One region of the Alcanivorax sp. HI0007 genome, then DNA from elsewhere that is predicted to be linked to it. Evidence: predicted binding sites of a transcription regulator. Region 1 holds the regulator's gene; each other region holds the start of a gene.
What was found. The regulator sigma-54, encoded in region 1, starts transcription at its own class of promoters, with help from an activator protein. The targets are predictions, from matches to a motif close to TGGCACNNNNNTTGCTNT.
Positions count from the first base shown of each region.

Region 1 (4,197 bases):
CCACGGCAGTGTGATACAGGTGGTGATTGTCCTTGCTGAGTCGCAGCTCGGCACGGTAGTCGTCGTCGTTGAACAGGGAGGCCAGGTGGCTGAGGGTTTTCAGGTGCTGTTCCGGGTTTTCCTGGGGAACAAGCAACACAAACACAAGATCCACGGGGCGACCGTCAACGGCATCAAAATCGATGGGAGTGGACAGTTTCAGCAGCAGCCCGATGGGTTGCTGGCAGTGACCGAGACGACAGTGAGGAATGGCGATGCCTTCGCCGATGCCCGTGGAGCCCAGCTTTTCCCGGGCTACCAGGGCGTCGAAGACCTCCTGTTCGTTGAGGCTGTCGCAGCCGGCCGCAGCCAGCTGCGCAACCTGGTCCAGCAGCTGTTTCTTGCTGCTGGCCTGCACCTGATTATGGGTGCGTGCTTCGGTGAGTAGTTCGCGAACTCGCATAATTGTCGCTTTGGGGTCAGTGGCCGTGCTTGTGGCTGACGGCCTTTTCCTTGTGTTTGAGAATCTGGCGGTCGAGCTTGTCCGTCAGCTTGTCGATGGCAGCGTACATGTCCACTGCCTCAGCGGTGGCGAAGACGTCAGCCCCGGAGATATGGATAGTGGATTCCGCCTTGTGGGTCTTGGGTTCCGGGGAAAGAATCACCTGGACACTGGTAATCTGGTCGAAATGCCGTTCAAGACGGGAAAACTTGTCTCCCACATAGGCTCGCAAAGCGTCGGTAATTTCCAGGTGATGACCGCTGATATTAATTTGCATGTCTGGCTCCTTTACCTGCTCTTGGGCCGTCCCGGCGCCTACACCAAACGCTTGCGGGCGCTGGATGACGGTATTCTCATCGCCTCTCTGTACTTGGCGACTGTCCGGCGCGCCACGTTGATTCCCTGCTCATTCAGCAAGCTTGCCAGCTTGTTGTCGCTGAGCGGCTTGCGGGGATTCTCGGCAGCGACCAGCTTCTTAATAATGGCACGAATAGCGGTGGAGGAACACTCACCGCCGCCGTCTGTTCCCACGTGACTTGAGAAGAAATATTTCAGCTCAAAGACGCCGCGGGGTGTCATCATGTATTTCTGGTTGGTGACCCGACTAATGGTCGATTCGTGCATCTCGACGGCATCGGCAATGTCGGCCAGAACCAGGGGTTTCATGGCCTCCTCCCCATAATCGAAGAAGTCTTGCTGGACTTCAACAATACGGGTGGCCACCTTCAACAGGGTGTCGTGGCGGCTTTGCAGGCTCTTGATGAACCACTTGGCCTCCTGCACGCAGTTGCGCAGGTACTGACCATCCTCTCCCCCGGCTTTGCGGGCCATGGCGGCGTACTGCTGCTGCAGGTTGACCTTGGGCAGCACCTCCTCGTTCAGGCTCACCTGCCAGTGGCCCTGGTGCTGGCGCACGATCACGTCCGGGACCGCGTAATCCACCTGGCTTTCCCCGATCTGCTCACCGGGGGCAGGATCCAGAGTGCGCAGCAGGGAGAGGGCATCAAGCAGATTTTCCTCGCTGATCTGCAGGACCCGCCGCAGGGCGGCATAGTCGTGTTTTTCCAGTAGCTCCAGATGCCCCAGCAGGGCCAGGGCATACTCCAGGAAGGGTGTGTCCGAGGGCAGTTGGCGCAGCTGCACGCGCAGGCAGTCGGCCAGATCGAGACTGGCCACGCCCACCGGATCAAATTGCTGCAGGCGATGCTGCACCGCCAGTACCTCATCGGCTTCCAGTTCATCGCCTTCGGTGAGCAGGTCCTCCTGAGCATTCATCATCGCCACGATGTCGTCCACGGACACGGTCAGGTAGCCGCGATCGTCCAGGGATTCGATGATGGTCATGGCGATAATGCGGTCCACATCGCTCATGGGAGTCAGGTTCAGTTGCCAGAGCAGGTGGTCCTGCAGGTTGCCGGCCACACTATGGCGTTGCTGCCAGTCGTCGGCATCGTCGGGAAGGGCGGTGGAGGCGCTGCTGGTCTGGCCGGAATAGACATCGTCCCATTCCGTTTCAATGCCCGGTTCGTCGTCCACGAACTCTTCCAGGGCATCTTCCCGTTCGGTATCCAGCTCCTGCTCGTCCTGACGCTCTTCGTCAGTGTCAGGCAGGGATTCGTCGCCAAAATCGTCAGCCAGCTCCAGCAACGGATTGCTTTCTACTGCCTGCTGAATTTCTTGGCGCAGGTCCAGCGTGGACAGCTGCAAAAGGCGAATGGCCTGCTGCAGCTGCGGTGTCATGGTCAGCTGCTGGCCGATTTGTAGTTGTAGGCTTGGCTTCATACTGCTCAGGCTGATTGGTCCCCAAAACCCGAGAATAACAGCCTATCTATGAGGCAAGCAATATTTGTGCCAATGGTGGTTCTGTGCTATGGAGCGGAGTTGACAGTTGATAGTGGACAGTTGACAGCTACGCGATAAAGGCTCTTGGTTCAGAAAACCATTTGAGGCCGCGCCCAAGCTTTAAACGCGGCCTCATACATTGCAGATGAAGACAGGATTTCCCGCGACAGCTGTCAACTGTCCTCTATCAACTGTCAATTTGTTTACAGTCTAAAGTCGGCACCCAAGTACACATCCCGCACCTGTTGGTTGCCCAGAATGGTGTCTGCATCGCCGGAGGCGATGATATGGCCGGCGCTGACGATGTAGGCGGTATCGCAGATATCCAGCGTTTCACGCACGTTGTGGTCAGTGATCAGTACACCAATACCGCGCTCTTTCAGGTGGCGAATGATGCCCTTGATGTCGTTCACGGAAATCGGGTCCACGCCGGCGAAAGGCTCATCCAGCAGAATGAAATCCGGGTCCGTGGCCAGGCCGCGGGCAATTTCCGCCCGGCGCCGTTCGCCGCCGGACAGGCTCATGCCCAGGGAATCGCGAATGTGGGTGATATGGAATTCCTTGAGCAGGCTTTCCATGCGCTCGTGACGTTCCGCCTTGCTGAGATCCTTGCGGGTTTCCAGGATCGCCATGATGTTCTCTTCCACGGTCAGGCGGCGGAAGATGCTGGCTTCCTGGGGCAGGTAGCCGATGCCGCGCTGGGCGCGACCATGCATGGGCAGATGGGTGATGTCCGCGTCGTTGATGTCGATGCGCCCGGCATCGGCTTCCACCAGGCCTACGATCATGTAGAAGCAGGTGGTCTTGCCGGCGCCGTTGGGCCCAAGCAGGCCGACGATCTGGCCGGCTTCCACGTCCAGGGACACATCTTCGATGACCCGGCGGCCCTTGTAGCTTTTTGCCAGGTGATGGGCGCGTAAATGGCTCATGGGGTGTTTGGCTCCGCCTCGGGGGAGGGCGCCACAGGCGCCTCGCCGTTTGCATTGTCGTCTGCCGGTGGGGCTTGTTCGGTGCCAGGTGTCTGGTTCTCGGCGGGGATCACCAGTCTCACTCGCTTGTCGCCTTCACTGCTGGCGTCGACTCGCTTGGAGTCCAGGCTGTATTCCACCCGGGCGCCCTCGAAAGTGTTGCCAAGATGTTCAATGTAGGCATCACCGGTGAGCACCAGGGTGCGTTTGCGGATGTCGTAGACCAGGTTGTTGGCGTGGGCCTGCAGGTCCTTGCCTTCTTGCATGCGTACCGGGGTGCCTGAGGCCTCCACGCGAGTCAGTTCGCCATTACGGGTAAACAGGCGCATTTCATCGGCAAACAGTTTGCGCTTGCCCTGTATCAGCTCCACATTGCCGCGATACAGGCCGCTGCCAGCGTCCTGCTCAAAGCGCCCGGAATCAGCGGTGACAGACACGGGCATTTGCCCAGGCGCCGCCAACGCCGTCACCGGCAGGGCAGCGGCAAGGGCGATGGTTCTAAGAAGCCGGTGCGTCAAACTCACTCTTTACTCCTTTTTCAAGGGTCAGGATGCCCTTGTCGAGATCGGCCTCCAGCGCTCCCGCGCGGGTGGTGCCGGATTCAAATTCCAGGTCCACATTGTCGGGAGAGCTGGCGATGTTGGTGTCGCTGTAAAAGCGCAGCTCCTGGGTATCCAGGGTAATCTTCTGTTGCTGGTTCCGGGCTTTCACGTCGCCGGAAAATACGATCAGGTCGCCATTTTCCTTGACGACGCCCTGCTCGCTAACGATGGTCCAGCTGCCCTTGTCGTTGGCCATTTCCAGCTCCGGTTCCTGCATCTCCGTGAGTGGATTATGGTCGTACTGTGTCAGGGTTTTGGCGGTCAGATAGTACTGGAGACGGCCGTCCTCTTCACTAAAAGCCCG
Region 1 is NZ_LWEJ01000171.1:51,997-56,193, reverse strand. It holds gene ptsN (PTS IIA-like nitrogen regulatory protein PtsN) at 1-442, opposite strand, end outside; gene hpf (ribosome hibernation-promoting factor, HPF/YfiA family) at 459-758, opposite strand; gene A3714_RS09575 (RNA polymerase factor sigma-54) at 797-2,263, opposite strand; gene lptB (LPS export ABC transporter ATP-binding protein) at 2,527-3,252, opposite strand; gene lptA (lipopolysaccharide transport periplasmic protein LptA) at 3,249-3,815, opposite strand; gene lptC (LPS export ABC transporter periplasmic protein LptC) at 3,790-4,197, opposite strand, start outside.

Region 2 (4,197 bases), on a different contig from region 1:
GTCCTGCAGGCCCGCGTGGGGCTTCTTCAAGACGTAGTCGTTCCAGCAGGACGCCAACACCGAGGCGACCGTGGGTTTACAGATGTCACAGCCGTCACCGCTACCGTGTTTTTCCAACAGTTCGTCAAAGGTGGTGATCTGACCGACTCGCACCAGGTGATAGATTTCCTGACGGGAATACGGGAAGTGTTCGCACAGGTGGTTGTTCACTTCCACACCGCGTTTTTCCAGTTCGCTGTCCAGTACCTGTTTCACCAGTGCCGAACAACCGCCACAGGTGGCGGAGGCCTTGGTGCAGGATTTCAGGTCACCAACGGTCATGGCACCGCCATCAATGGCCGCGCACAGATCACCTTTGGAGACGTTGTTACAGGAACAGATCTGGGCGCTGTCAGGCAGGGCATCGGCCCCCAGCAACGGCGCACCATCAGAGACCGGCGCCACCAGGGCGGCAGGGTCACCGGGCAGGTCCATCTCATTCAGACAAAGCTGCAACAGGTTACCGTAGTCGTTGGCATCCCCCACCAGTACCGCACCGAGCAGTTTCTTGCCGCACTCACTGATCACCGCCTTCTTGTAGATGCCGGCGGTCTGATCCATGAACACGGTGCTGCGCGAACCGGGGGTATTGCCATGGGCATCACCAATGGACGCCACATCCACGCCCATCAGTTTCAACTTGGTGCTCATGTCCGCACCGAGGAACTGTTTTTCCTGCTTGCCCATCAGATGTTCGGCCGCGATCTCCGCCATCTGGTAACCCGGTGCCACCAGGCCGAAGATGCGCCCTTCCCACAGCGCCACCTCACCGATGGCATAGATGTTGTCATCGGAGGTGACACAGTGGTTGTTCACCACAATCCCGCCTCGCTCGCCGATGTCCAGTTCACAGGCGCGACCCAGTTCGTCATGGGGACGAATCCCGGCAGAGAACACAATCACATCGGTTTCCAGATGTCTGTCTTCACCGAAATTCATTCGATGTTTGCAGCTTTCCCCGTCGACAATATCCCGGGTTCCGGTGTTGGTGTGCACAGTGACACCCAGCTCCTGGATCTTGTCCTTGAGCAGGCCACCCCCAAAGTCGTCCACCTGCACGGCCATCAGGCGCGGCGCGAACTCCACCACATGGGTTTGCAGACCCAGATCATGAAGGGCTTTTGCCGCTTCCAGACCCAACAGGCCACCCCCCACCACCGTGCCGACCTTGCCATCCTTACTGGCGGCGATAATGGCATCCAGATCCTCAATGGTGCGGTAGACGAAACAGTTGTCCCGGTCGTTACCGGGAATCGGCGGCACAAACGGATAGGAACCGGTGGCCAGCACCAACTTGTCGTAACCCAGTGTCTCGCCGGTATGGGTGGTCACCGTACGAGCGACACGATCAATGACGTCCGCCTTGGTATTGAGCTTCAGCGTGATGTTGTGCTGATCAAAGAAACCTTCCGGCACCAGCGACAGGTCATCGGCAGTCTTGCCGGAGAAATAGCCGGTTAGTCCCACGCGGTCATAGGCCGGCAGTGGCTCCGCGCACAATACAGTAATGTCGAAGTGCTCGCGGCCACCCTGGGCTACCAGGGACTCCAGATAACGTTGACCCACCATGCCGTGGCCAATAAGTAGAAGTTGTTGCTTTGCCATAAGGCTCACCCTCGCGGTGCATGACTGACACTCACCACTGAGCAAGCCCTGTGCCAACTTGATAACCCCATGTTTCCAATAGATTTATTGGTTTTTTCTGGCAATAAATCCAAAAAAACTGCTTTCTTTTAATGCGTTCATGCACGAGAAAAATGCATTTTTCCGTGCACCGACATGGCACAAAAACGCTCCGCATTTGCGCACAGGGATTGTCTTATTGCGGCTGCATTTCATTTTATTTTATTGAAAACAGTCACTTACCAAGGTGGCACAGGAGTTGCTCAGATCAGCCCGTCGTTAACCGCCCATGCATGGAGAAGTCATGAGCGATCAAAAGCTGAATCTGTTGAACCTGTCCGCGCCGCGTATCCGCCTGTTGCACCTGAGCTGGCTGGCGTTCTTTATTACCTTTGTTGTCTGGTTTTCCCATGCGCCATTAATGGGGCACCTTCGGGAAGCCTTCGATTTGAGCCCGGACCAGATAAAAGCGTTGCTGATACTTAACGTGGCCCTGACCATTCCTGCACGGGTGATCATCGGCTCACTGGTGGACCGCTTCGGTCCCCGACTGGTGTTTGGCTCACTGTTGATGCTGGCCGCGCTCCCCTGCTGGGCCTTCGCACTTTCCACCAGCTATGAACAGCTGGCAGTCACCCGTCTGCTGATGGGGTTTGTGGGGGCCGGCTTCGTGGTGGGCATCCGCCTGATCAGCGAGTGGTTTCCGGCCCGGGAAGTGGGCCTCGCGGAAGGCGTTTATGGGGGCTGGGGCAACTTCGGCTCCGCTGCCGCGGCGATTACCCTGCCTTCCCTGGCTCTCCTCTATGGCGGCGAAAACGGCTGGCGCTGGGCCATTGCCACCACCGGTGCCGTGGCCTTCCTCTATGGCACCTTTTTCCTGTGGCGGGCACGCAACACGCCCCAGGGGGCGTCCTACTTCAAGCCGAAGAAAGCCAGCGCCCTGGAAGTGAGCAGCAAGAAGGACCTGTTCTTTTATCTGGCCATGAGCCTGCCGCTGTACATTGCCCTGCTCGTCATCGTCTGGCGCCTGGGCCCCACCAACCTGAATCTATTTGGCCAGACCACCCAGTTACTGTTGGCAGCACTGATTATCAGCCTGGCCGTGATACAGCTCGGTCAGGCCTGGCGGGTCAACCGTGATCACCTCAAGGAAGGGGTTCCTGAACACGACCGCTACAGTTTCAAGCAGGTGGCGATTCTGGATCTGGCCTACATGGTGACCTTTGGCTCCGAGTTGGCAGTGGTGTCCATGCTGCCGCTGTTCTTTACCGATACCTTCAGCCTGAGCGCGGTCACCGCCGGTCTGCTGGCCTCCGGCTATGCCTTTATGAACCTGGTCGCTCGTCCCGGTGGCGGCTGGGTCTCCGACAAGTTCGGGCGCAAAAAATCCCTGGCGATCCTGCTCTGCGGGCTGATGGTGGGTTACGGCCTGATGAGCCAGATCGGCAGCAGCTGGCCCATTGCCCTGGCGGTGATTGCGACCATGTGCTGCTCCTTCTTTGTGCAGGCTGGCGAGGGGGCCGTGTTTGCCACCGTGCCGCTGATCAAGCGCCGCCTTACCGGTCAGATCGCCGGTATGGTGGGTGCCTACGGCAATGCCGGCGCCGTGATCTTCCTGACCGTGCTGACCTTTGTGGATCCGTCCACCTTCTTCCTGGTGATTGCCGCCAGCGCAGCCGTGGCCCTGGCCGCCGTGCAGTTTCTGGATGAACCCAAGGGGCATATTGCGGAAATCGACGAAAAAGGCGACGTTCAGCTTATTGAGGTGGGCTGAGTCTCTCCGCCACGTCATACACAGGAGTTTTGATCATGGATGTAGCCAGCGCCACCGCTACCGCTCCGGAAGCCACCGTCGAACCGGACCTGCACCCGCAGGTTCGCATCGGCCAATACAGCGATCCGGGGCCCAAGCTGCATAACCAGGATGCCCTGGCCATGCAGATCCCCGAGGGCCCACTGTTACGTACCAAGGGTATTGTGGCCGCCCTGGCCGATGGCCTGTCCAGTGCCGGTGCCGCCCGGGAGGCCGCGGAGTCCTGCGTACTGGGATTCATCAATGATTACTACGCAACGCCAGCGCTGTGGAGTGTGCCGCGCTCTGCACAGCGGGTGCTGGAAGCGCTCAATCGCTGGCTCTGCCGTCAGACCATGGCCGGCGAGAGCCACCTTTGCACCCTGTCATTGCTGATTCTTCGCTCACGCACGGCGCATCTGTTTCAGGTGGGGGATTCCCGCATCTGGCGGCTACGCAATGAGCGACTGGAATGCCTGACCCGGGACCACAGCCGTATCATCGGTGACAACCGTCAGGTGCTTACGCGGGTGATGGGCGGCGATACCCGCCTGGATGTGGACTACAGCAGCAGCGACTTGCAGGTGGGCGATGTGTTCCTGCTCACCAGTGATGGGGTCCACGGTTTCCTGTCACGTTCCCGCATGCAGGGCATCGTCCGCGCCAGTGGCCAGCCGGAGGTGGCCGCCCGCAGCCTGGTGGAAGCGGCCCTGGCCAGTGGCAGTGATGACAACCTGAGCTGT
Region 2 is NZ_LWEJ01000114.1:12,038-16,234, reverse strand. It holds gene nirB (nitrite reductase large subunit NirB) at 1-1,644, opposite strand, end outside; gene A3714_RS06505 (NarK family nitrate/nitrite MFS transporter) at 1,967-3,436, shown strand; gene A3714_RS06500 (bifunctional protein-serine/threonine kinase/phosphatase) at 3,472-4,197, shown strand, end outside.
Region 2: a site for sigma-54 is predicted at 1,683-1,700, ahead of nirB (nitrite reductase large subunit NirB). Genes of this name have one in related genera too.

Region 3 (4,197 bases), on a different contig from region 1:
ACCATGATCCGGCCCAGGGACTGGGAGCTGCCGTTCTGGAATTCATCCCAGACGAATTTCCCCAGGCCCGGGTTTTGCGCCAGCATTTCTGCGGCGATCAGCACCATCCAGGCGATCCCCAGACTCAAGCGCAAACCGGTGAACATCATCGGCAATGCCGAAGGCAGTACGATCTTGCGGACATGGCTCAGTGCATTGAGACGTAGCACTTTGGACACGTTGACCAGATCCTGGCTAACCGATGTCACACCCACTGAGGTATTCATCAATGTGGGCCACAGACAGCACAATGACACCGTGAACATGGATGTCAGGAAGGACTTGGCCACCATCGGATCATCCGTCACATACACCGCGCTCACTACCATGGTCACCAGCGGCAGCCAGGCCAGCGGCGAGACCGGTTTGAACAGCTGAATCAGTGGATTCATGGCCGCGTAGGCAGTACTGCTCAAACCGATCACGATGCCCAGAGGAATGGCAATCAATGACGCCAGCAGGAAGCCACTCATCACCGTGATCAGGCTGGTTCCGATCTGATCAAAGAAGGTCGGCGCACCGGTGTAATCCCGGTAAACCGGCTCCCACTCCGGCTGCTGCTGCAACCGGGCGGCAATGTACTTTTCCTGGCGTTCGTGAAACGCCACTTCCTTGGCACGGGACGCCTGATGTTCATCCACCAGAGACCCTGCCTGCTCCCAGACATCAACCGGTCCAGGGAACTGGCCCAGCGAGGTGTCGATCCGCTGAGCGGCCAGTTGCCAGAGCAACAGGAAGATCGCGATCCCCATCACCGGCCATATCAACTGACGAAGCAGGGCCTGCCACTGGTCACCGGTCATCTTGCCGGTAGCCAATGCACGGTAGGGTTCCATCCAGGTTGGGAAAGTCAGGGTCACCATGATTGCTTCTCCTCAGGTGGCGAGCGCTTAAAGCGCGTCGCCCTCTTTCAGACCGATCGGAAACTTCGCCAGATACTCGTTCGGCTTGCGACCGTCATAGCTGATGTTGTCGATAAAGCCTTTTTGCGGTGGTTTGAAACCATCTTCGGTGGCGAAATCCGGGAATTCGTCCGCAGGGATTTTGCCTTCGGCGATCAGTGACTTGGCCGCTTGGGCATAGATGTCCGGGCGATAGACTTTCTTGGCGATATCCATGTACCAGCTATCCGGTTTGGACTCGCTGATCTGGCCCCAACGGCGCATCTGTGTCAGGTACCAGATCGCATCGGAGTAGAACGGATAGGTAGCGTTGTAGCGGAAGAACACATTGAAATCCGGCACCTCACGCTTGTCGCCTTTTTCGTATTCGAAGGTGCCGGTCATGGAGTTGGCGATCACGTCATAATCCGCCCCCACATAGTTCGGCTGGGAAAGGATCTTCACCGCTTCCGGACGATTGGCGTTGTCGTTCTCGTCCAGCCACTTGGCGGCACGGATCATCGCCTTGACCACGCGGATATGGGTGTTGGGGTATTCCTCCGCCCAGGACTTGCTGACCCCGAAGACTTTTTCCGGATTGTTTTTCCAGATTTCGTAATCGGTAATCACCGGCACACCGATGCCCTTGAACACGGCCTGCTGGTTCCAGGGCTCACCCACGCAATAGCCATGAATGGTGCCGGCTTCCAGGGTGGCGGGCATTTGCGGTGGCGGCGTCACCGACAGCAACACATCCGCCTGCAACTGGCCGCTGGTATCGCCCTTGTGCGGCGCATAGTAGCCCGGGTTCAGACCACCGGCGGCGAGCCAGTAACGCAGCTCGTAGTTATGGGTGGACACCGGAAACACCATGCCCATTTTGAAAGACTTACCGTCGGCCTTGTATTGCTCTACCACCGGTTTAAGGGCATCGGCCTTGATCGGATGCACCGGTTTGCCATCCTTGCTGGGAATATGCTTTTTCATTTCTTCCCAGACGGAATTGGAAACGGTGATGCCGTTGCCGTTCAGGTCCATGCTGAAGGCAGTAATAATATGGGCTTCGGTCCCGTAGCCGATGGTCGCCCCCAGCGGCTGCCCGGCCAGCATGTGAGCCCCATCCAGCTGACCGTCGATCACCCGGTCCAGCAACACCTTCCAGTTAGCCTGGGCTTCCAGGGTCACGAACAGGCCTTCTTCCTCGAAGTAGCCTTTCTCGTAGGCGATGGCCAGCGGGGCCATATCCGTCAACTTGATAAAGCCGAACTTCAGGTCGGCCTTTTCCGGCCAGCCCACCGCATCGTCCGCCACGGACGTGGCTGACAGGCCCAGTGTCATCGCAGCCAGCACACCACGAAATGTTTTCTTGAAACCTTTCATCATCCTTCCCTCTTCTGCCCGTTTTTTACAGGCATAAAAAAAGCGCTCAAAGCGTCCCGCCACCATTGGCAGGAATCTTTGAGCGCCTTTGCTCGCATCGGAGTGCGGTCGCCGTTGACCACACAGATGGTTATCTCGCGCACAACGCAGTGGTTGTGCTTACCCTGTGTTAAGGCAAATGCTGTGCCAGTTTTTAAAAGACTGATTTTTCATGGGGTTAGCGATATCAGGCACAAACCGACTCCACATCAACGCCCGGTTTTCGCTCAGCAGGCACTGTTGTGAGTCAGGGCTTTCTCACCAAAATGCATCACGGTTTCGGTGCCGCTCATTGTCTTCGCCAAAAACCCCGCGTTTTGCCCTGCCCTGGTGAAAAAAACACGCACTGCCTTCGACCAAGGCCGCATTTATCACTGCGATGAATAATGAACATCATTCGAATGATGAAGCCGAACACGGCACAGCCTGTTAGGCTGCGCGCTCCATTGCGGTGGTGGCACAGATCCACAATCGCTAAAGACACAGTAGGAGCCTGCCTGCAGGCGAATGGCACCAGCCCTAGCAGCAGACAAAACGGAATCGTGTTGATGACCACAGAACGAGATCACCTGCTCACCGCCATCGCCGGCGCCTTCAGTCTGGTGATTGCCCTGGGCATTGGCCGCTTCCTGTTCACCCCGGCCCTGCCCGACATGATCGCCGAGACCTCCCTCACCGCCATCAGCGGCGGCTACCTGGCGGCCATCAACTACGGCGGCTACCTGGCCGGTGCCATGCTCGCCATGGCAGTACCCGCCCACCGGGCCCGCACCGCGTTCTGGCTGGCCCTGTGGGCAAGTGTGATCACCAGCCTGCTCATGGGCCTGAGCACCACCTTCACCCCCTGGGCCATCAACCGCTTTCTGGCCGGGGTGGCCAGCGCCATCATCATGGTCAACGGTTCCGCCCTGGTGCTGGGCGCCATGCCCAATCATCTGCGAGCCCGGCTGGGCAATATTCACTATGCGGGCATCGGCCTGGGCATCAGCATCGCCGCCCTCACCGTTGCCCTTATAGAAAGCCTGCGCGGCAGCTACGCCACCATGTGGCTGGCCTGCGGGGCGCTGGCCCTGATCCTGCTGCCCCTGCTGCGTCGCATCCCCGCCCTGCCCCACGCCAAACACAGCCAACATGAACGGGCGCCGGTAAACCGCTCCGCCCTGGGCTTTCTGATCGGCAGCTACACCCTGGCCGGGTTCGGCTACATCACCAGCACCACATACCTGCCGGTGATCGCCAAAGCCCAACTGCCCGGCCTGGACAGCGCCGCCTTCTATACCTGGCTGGCCGTGGGCCTGGCCGCCGTGCCCGCCAACCTGCTGTGGGGCAAACTGGCCAGCCACACCAGCGAACGTAACGCCCTGATGACCGCGCTGGTGGTCCAAGCCCTGGGCGTCAGCGCCCCCGCCTGGCTGCCCGGCCTCACCGGGCTGGTCATCAGCGGCCTGCTGGTGGGCGGCACTTTCACCGCCGTGGTCGCCCTGAGCATGTACTGCGGCCGGCAACTGGCACCCCACGCTGCCAGCGCCGCCCTGGGCGCACTGACGGCCTGCTATGGCGTCGGACAGATCTTGGGGCCGGTCGTGACGGCACGGCTGCTGGAAACTAGCGGGAGTTTTGCGCCCGGGCTGTTGGGGGCAGCGGCGGCGCTGATCGGGGCGGCGGTGTTGCTGGTGCCGTTGGGGAAGGTGCGGTTTTAGGGCCGGTTCACTGCCTGCTGGCGTACCAGCAACGGCATGGCCGCAAACAGTAGCAAAGAGAAGAGATAGGCAATGCCAGATACCGGGTCGCGTCCGGCCAGATAGTCGTCCAGGCCCTGCTCTTGAGCCAGTGTCACCGCCAACTCGGCGCTCAGCAT
Region 3 is NZ_LWEJ01000257.1:54,661-58,857, forward strand. It holds gene A3714_RS14795 (ABC transporter permease) at 1-902, opposite strand, end outside; gene A3714_RS14800 (CmpA/NrtA family ABC transporter substrate-binding protein) at 930-2,303, opposite strand; gene A3714_RS14805 (YbfB/YjiJ family MFS transporter) at 2,888-4,039, shown strand; gene A3714_RS14810 (hypothetical protein) at 4,036-4,197, opposite strand, start outside.
Region 3: a site for sigma-54 is predicted at 2,472-2,489, ahead of A3714_RS14800 (CmpA/NrtA family ABC transporter substrate-binding protein). Genes of this name have one in related genera too.

Region 4 (4,197 bases), on a different contig from region 1:
TATTGGACTCCACATCCCCGTCCTGATGTTTCACATCAAGAATCCGTGCGGTGTTATCCGCTCGCTCAACGAAGGTGCCCAGACGCAGGAAGTTGAAGGTATCACTGCGCATCAAGGTGCCGTAGGTCGCCCCACGAAACAGGTGAGAGCGGTTTTTCACCCACTCGAAAAACGCCGTTTCTCCGTAATCCTGCAAGCCGGTTTGATGGATATCCTTCAGCTCGATCCAGGTACTGTTCACGCTCTCCCACATCTCCGCGGTAATCTTGCCGCGCACCGCATGGGCACAGCTTCTGGCCTGCCGCAGGCACTGGTAGATACTGGAAGGGTTATCCTCGTCCAGGGTAAAGAAATACAGCAGGTTGCCGATGGTCACGTTGCCATAGCGGCTTTTGTAGCGTTCTCCGGACCCGGTAATCGCCAGCGGCGCCATCAACTCTGATTCCAGATCCACCGCAAAGCGGATCAGCGACAGGTTCCAGACCACGTCCAGCATCCGCGCGGTATTTTCCGCCCGCTCGAAATAACGGGACAACCAGTACAGGTCAGAAGCAGTACGACTCAGCATGGCTCTCTCTCCTCCAGCACCCAGGTATCCTTGGTGCCGCCGCCCTGGGAGGAATTCACAACCAGGCATCCCTCTTTCATGGCCACACGGGTCAAGCCACCGGGGACAACCCGGGTTTCGTTCCCGCTGAGCACAAAGGGACGCAAGTCGATATGGCGGGGAGCGATGCCTTCATTGACAAAAATCGGGCAGGTCGAGAGTGACAGTGTCGGTTGGGCAATATAGTTATCCGGGTTTGCCAGCAACCGGTCCCGGAAGTGAGCGATTTCATCCCGGGTGGCCGCCGGCCCCACCAGCATTCCATAGCCACCGGCCCCATGGACCTCCTTGACGACCAGCTCCGGGAGATTGGCGAGAACGTGTTTCAGTTCATCCTTGCGGCGGCACTGCCATGTGGGCACGTTGGCCAGGATCGGTTCTTCATCCAGATAGAAGCGAATCATGGCTGGCACATAGGGATAAATGGACTTGTCATCCCCTACCCCGGTACCCACCGCATTGGCCAGAACCACCCTTCCCTCTCGATACACGGACAGCAAGCCGGGCACACCGAGCATGGAATCCTGACGAAATGCCAGAGGGTCCAGGTAGGCATCGTCAACCCGCCGATAAATCACATCCACCCGCTGGGAGCCCGCGGTCGTCCGCATGAAGACGCAGCCTTCCTTCACGAACAGGTCGGCTCCCTCAACCAGTTCGATCCCCATTTGCTGCGCCAGAAAGGCATGCTCGAAATAGGCGCTGTTGTAACGCCCCGGGGTCAGCAATACCACCGTGGGGTTACTGTGACGGGCGCTCTGCTGCAAGGTTTCCAGCAGTAACGAGGGGTAATGATCAACCGGTGCCACCATCTGTCTGGCAAACAGTTCCGGGAAAAGCCGCATCATCATGCGACGGTTTTCGATCATGTAACTGACCCCGGAAGGGGTACGGAGGTTATCCTCGAGCACGTACCAGGCACCCTCGCCATCGCGGATCAGATCAACACCGCTGATTTGCGAATAAACCTGATTGGGAAGATCCACATCCTGCATGCAGGGCTGGTATTGGGCATTGCCGAATACCTGCTCAGCCGGCAGGTGACCTTCCTTGATGATGCGTTGATCGTGGTAAATATCGTGCAGAAACAGATTCAGCGCCTGGACCCGTTGTATCACCCCGCGCTCCAGCTTCTGCCATTCGGAGGCCGGAATGACCCGAGGCAAGGTATCAAAGGGGATCAACCGTTCCGTGCCACTATCCTCACCGTACACATTGAATGTAATGCCCACTCGGTGGAACTGAAGCTCCGCTTCCCTGCGCTTTCTTTCCAGGCTTTGGCCGTCCTGTTGCAACAGCCAGTCGTGGTACTGCGTATAATGCGTCCGAATACCTCGGCCCGGGGCAATCATCTCATCAAAACCGGCAACGGCCGGCAACGTTAATGACCGCATGGCACTTTCCTTCTCTCAAGAAAGGCTTTGCGCCTTCCATGAAAGTTATTGAGCAAGTCCCATGCCAGAAAATCGCTCAACAGACCGGTCAGCGACCCCACTCCAGAGCCGCCCTGCTTCATAATGAAGCACCGGTTTCGACAAGCACGGATCAGTATGTCCAAAATAGCGCACAGGACGGGAACCGGCAGAGAGAGGCTACATGGAGCAGGTTGATACCGTGATCGTCGGTGCCGGCGTCGTCGGCCTGGCGATCGCCCGTGAACTGGCCCCTTCAAGGTCGGTGGTACTGCTTGAGCAGGAACGACACTTTGGCGAACACCTCTCTTCCCGCAACAGCGAGGTCATCCACGCCGGTCTCTACTACCCACCGGACTCTCTGAAAGCCCGCCTGTGCCTGCGCGGCAATGCCCTGCTATATCGGTACTGCCAGGAACAAAACATTCCCTACCGGCAGTGCGGCAAGCTGGTCGTCGCCAATGAAGGGCAACAGGACACGCTGGTGCAACTGCACCAGAACGCTCTGAACAGCGGCGCCACCGGCCTGCATCCATGTAGCCAGCAGTGGTTGGGTCGCCAGGAACCCTGGCTCCATGCCTGCGAGGCGCTGCTCAGTGAACATAGCGGGATTGTCGACAGTCACGCCCTGATGCAATGTCTTGCCGCGCAGGCGCAGGCACATCATGCCCTGCTCTGCTATCGCCACCGGGTGCGCCGGATTGATTGCCATCAGGCGCATTTCCTGCTGCTGGTAGACAGTGACGAGGGGCCCTTCGAGTTACAGTGCCGGCATCTCATCAATGCCGCCGGCCTGGGTGCCGTACCACTGCTGCAGCACTGCCATGGGTTCCCCGCAGACGGCATTCCCGAGCAACGGCTGGCCCGGGGGAACTACTTTTCACTGGCGGGCCGCAGCCCGACACAACGGCTGGTTTATCCTTTGCCGGAAAGCGATGGACTGGGCATTCACCTTACCGTGGACCTGGCCGGCAACGCCCGCTTCGGCCCGGATGTGGAATGGATCGCGCAGCGGGATTATCAAGTCAACGCGTCACGGCGACCGCAGTTCGAAAACGCCATACGTCGTTACTGGCCGTCCTTTGCCCCCCAGAGACTTTCCCCCGCCTATGCCGGTATCCGCCCCAAGTTATTCGTCAACGGAGCGCCCTGGCGGGATTTCCTGATACAGGATGAAAAGGAACACGGCATCAAAGGCATGATCAATCTGCTGGGAATAGAGTCCCCCGGCCTGACAGCAGCACTGGCCATTGCGGAAGACATCGCCAGTCAGGGTTAAATATATGCAGGGTGCCACTGAGTCCAAGGCGAACTGCACCATATGGCGTTTCAGTGGTGCAGTTCGCCCTGGGCTCAGTGCACCCTACGCTCAGCGGAAATTGAGAGCGATATCAGTGATGACGTCCCATTACCCTTCCCGCCAAACGCGTCACCCAGCTAGCAGGTAATACCCGCACCAAAGAGACCATGACTCGATACAAGGCCCCGGGAACCACCACTGCTTTTCCACTGGCCAGCGCCTCCAGCCCGGCCCGTGCCACTACGTCCACAGGCATCATGGCTTTTTCCAGATCCGGGTCCATCCGCTCACGGGCGATGGACGAAAACTCGGTGCGGGTGCCGCCGGGGGACAGTGCCGTCACCACAATGCCCGCTGGTTTGAGTTCTTCGTGGAGAGCACGGCTCAGATGCAGCACACAGGCCTTGCTGGCTGCATAGGTGGCCATGCCCGGGATCGGAAACCAGGCAGACACCGAGCTCACATTGAGCACCCAGCCCTGGCCCCGTTGCGCCATGGGCGCGGCAAACCGCTGAGTCAGCACCAGCAGGCTCCGTACATTGACATCGATCATGCCCAGCTGATCCGCCACCGGCAGCGACAACAGCGGTTTCTGGAAACCAAAGCCGGCATTGTTGATGAGAATATCCACCTGCCGCCCGGCGGCCTGCGTCTGTGCAAACACCGCTTCGGCTGCTTGCGGATCAGACAGATCAGCCGTAATCACATCAACGGTGACCGATGCCAGCTCCGCGGCAAGGGAATCGAGTCGCTCAGTGCGCCGCGCTACCAGAATCAGATTGCAGCCCACCGCAGCCAGCTGCCTAGCCATTTCCTCACCAATGCCGCTGGATGCACCGGTAATCAGCGCCGTTTTACCCTTGAAGATCTGCATGGAG
Region 4 is NZ_LWEJ01000097.1:60,670-64,866, forward strand. It holds gene A3714_RS06120 (alpha-E domain-containing protein) at 1-568, opposite strand, end outside; gene A3714_RS06125 (circularly permuted type 2 ATP-grasp protein) at 562-2,001, opposite strand; gene A3714_RS06130 (NAD(P)/FAD-dependent oxidoreductase) at 2,204-3,298, shown strand; gene A3714_RS06135 (SDR family oxidoreductase) at 3,411-4,193, opposite strand.
Region 4: a site for sigma-54 is predicted at 2,051-2,068, ahead of A3714_RS06125 (circularly permuted type 2 ATP-grasp protein). Genes of this name have one in related genera too.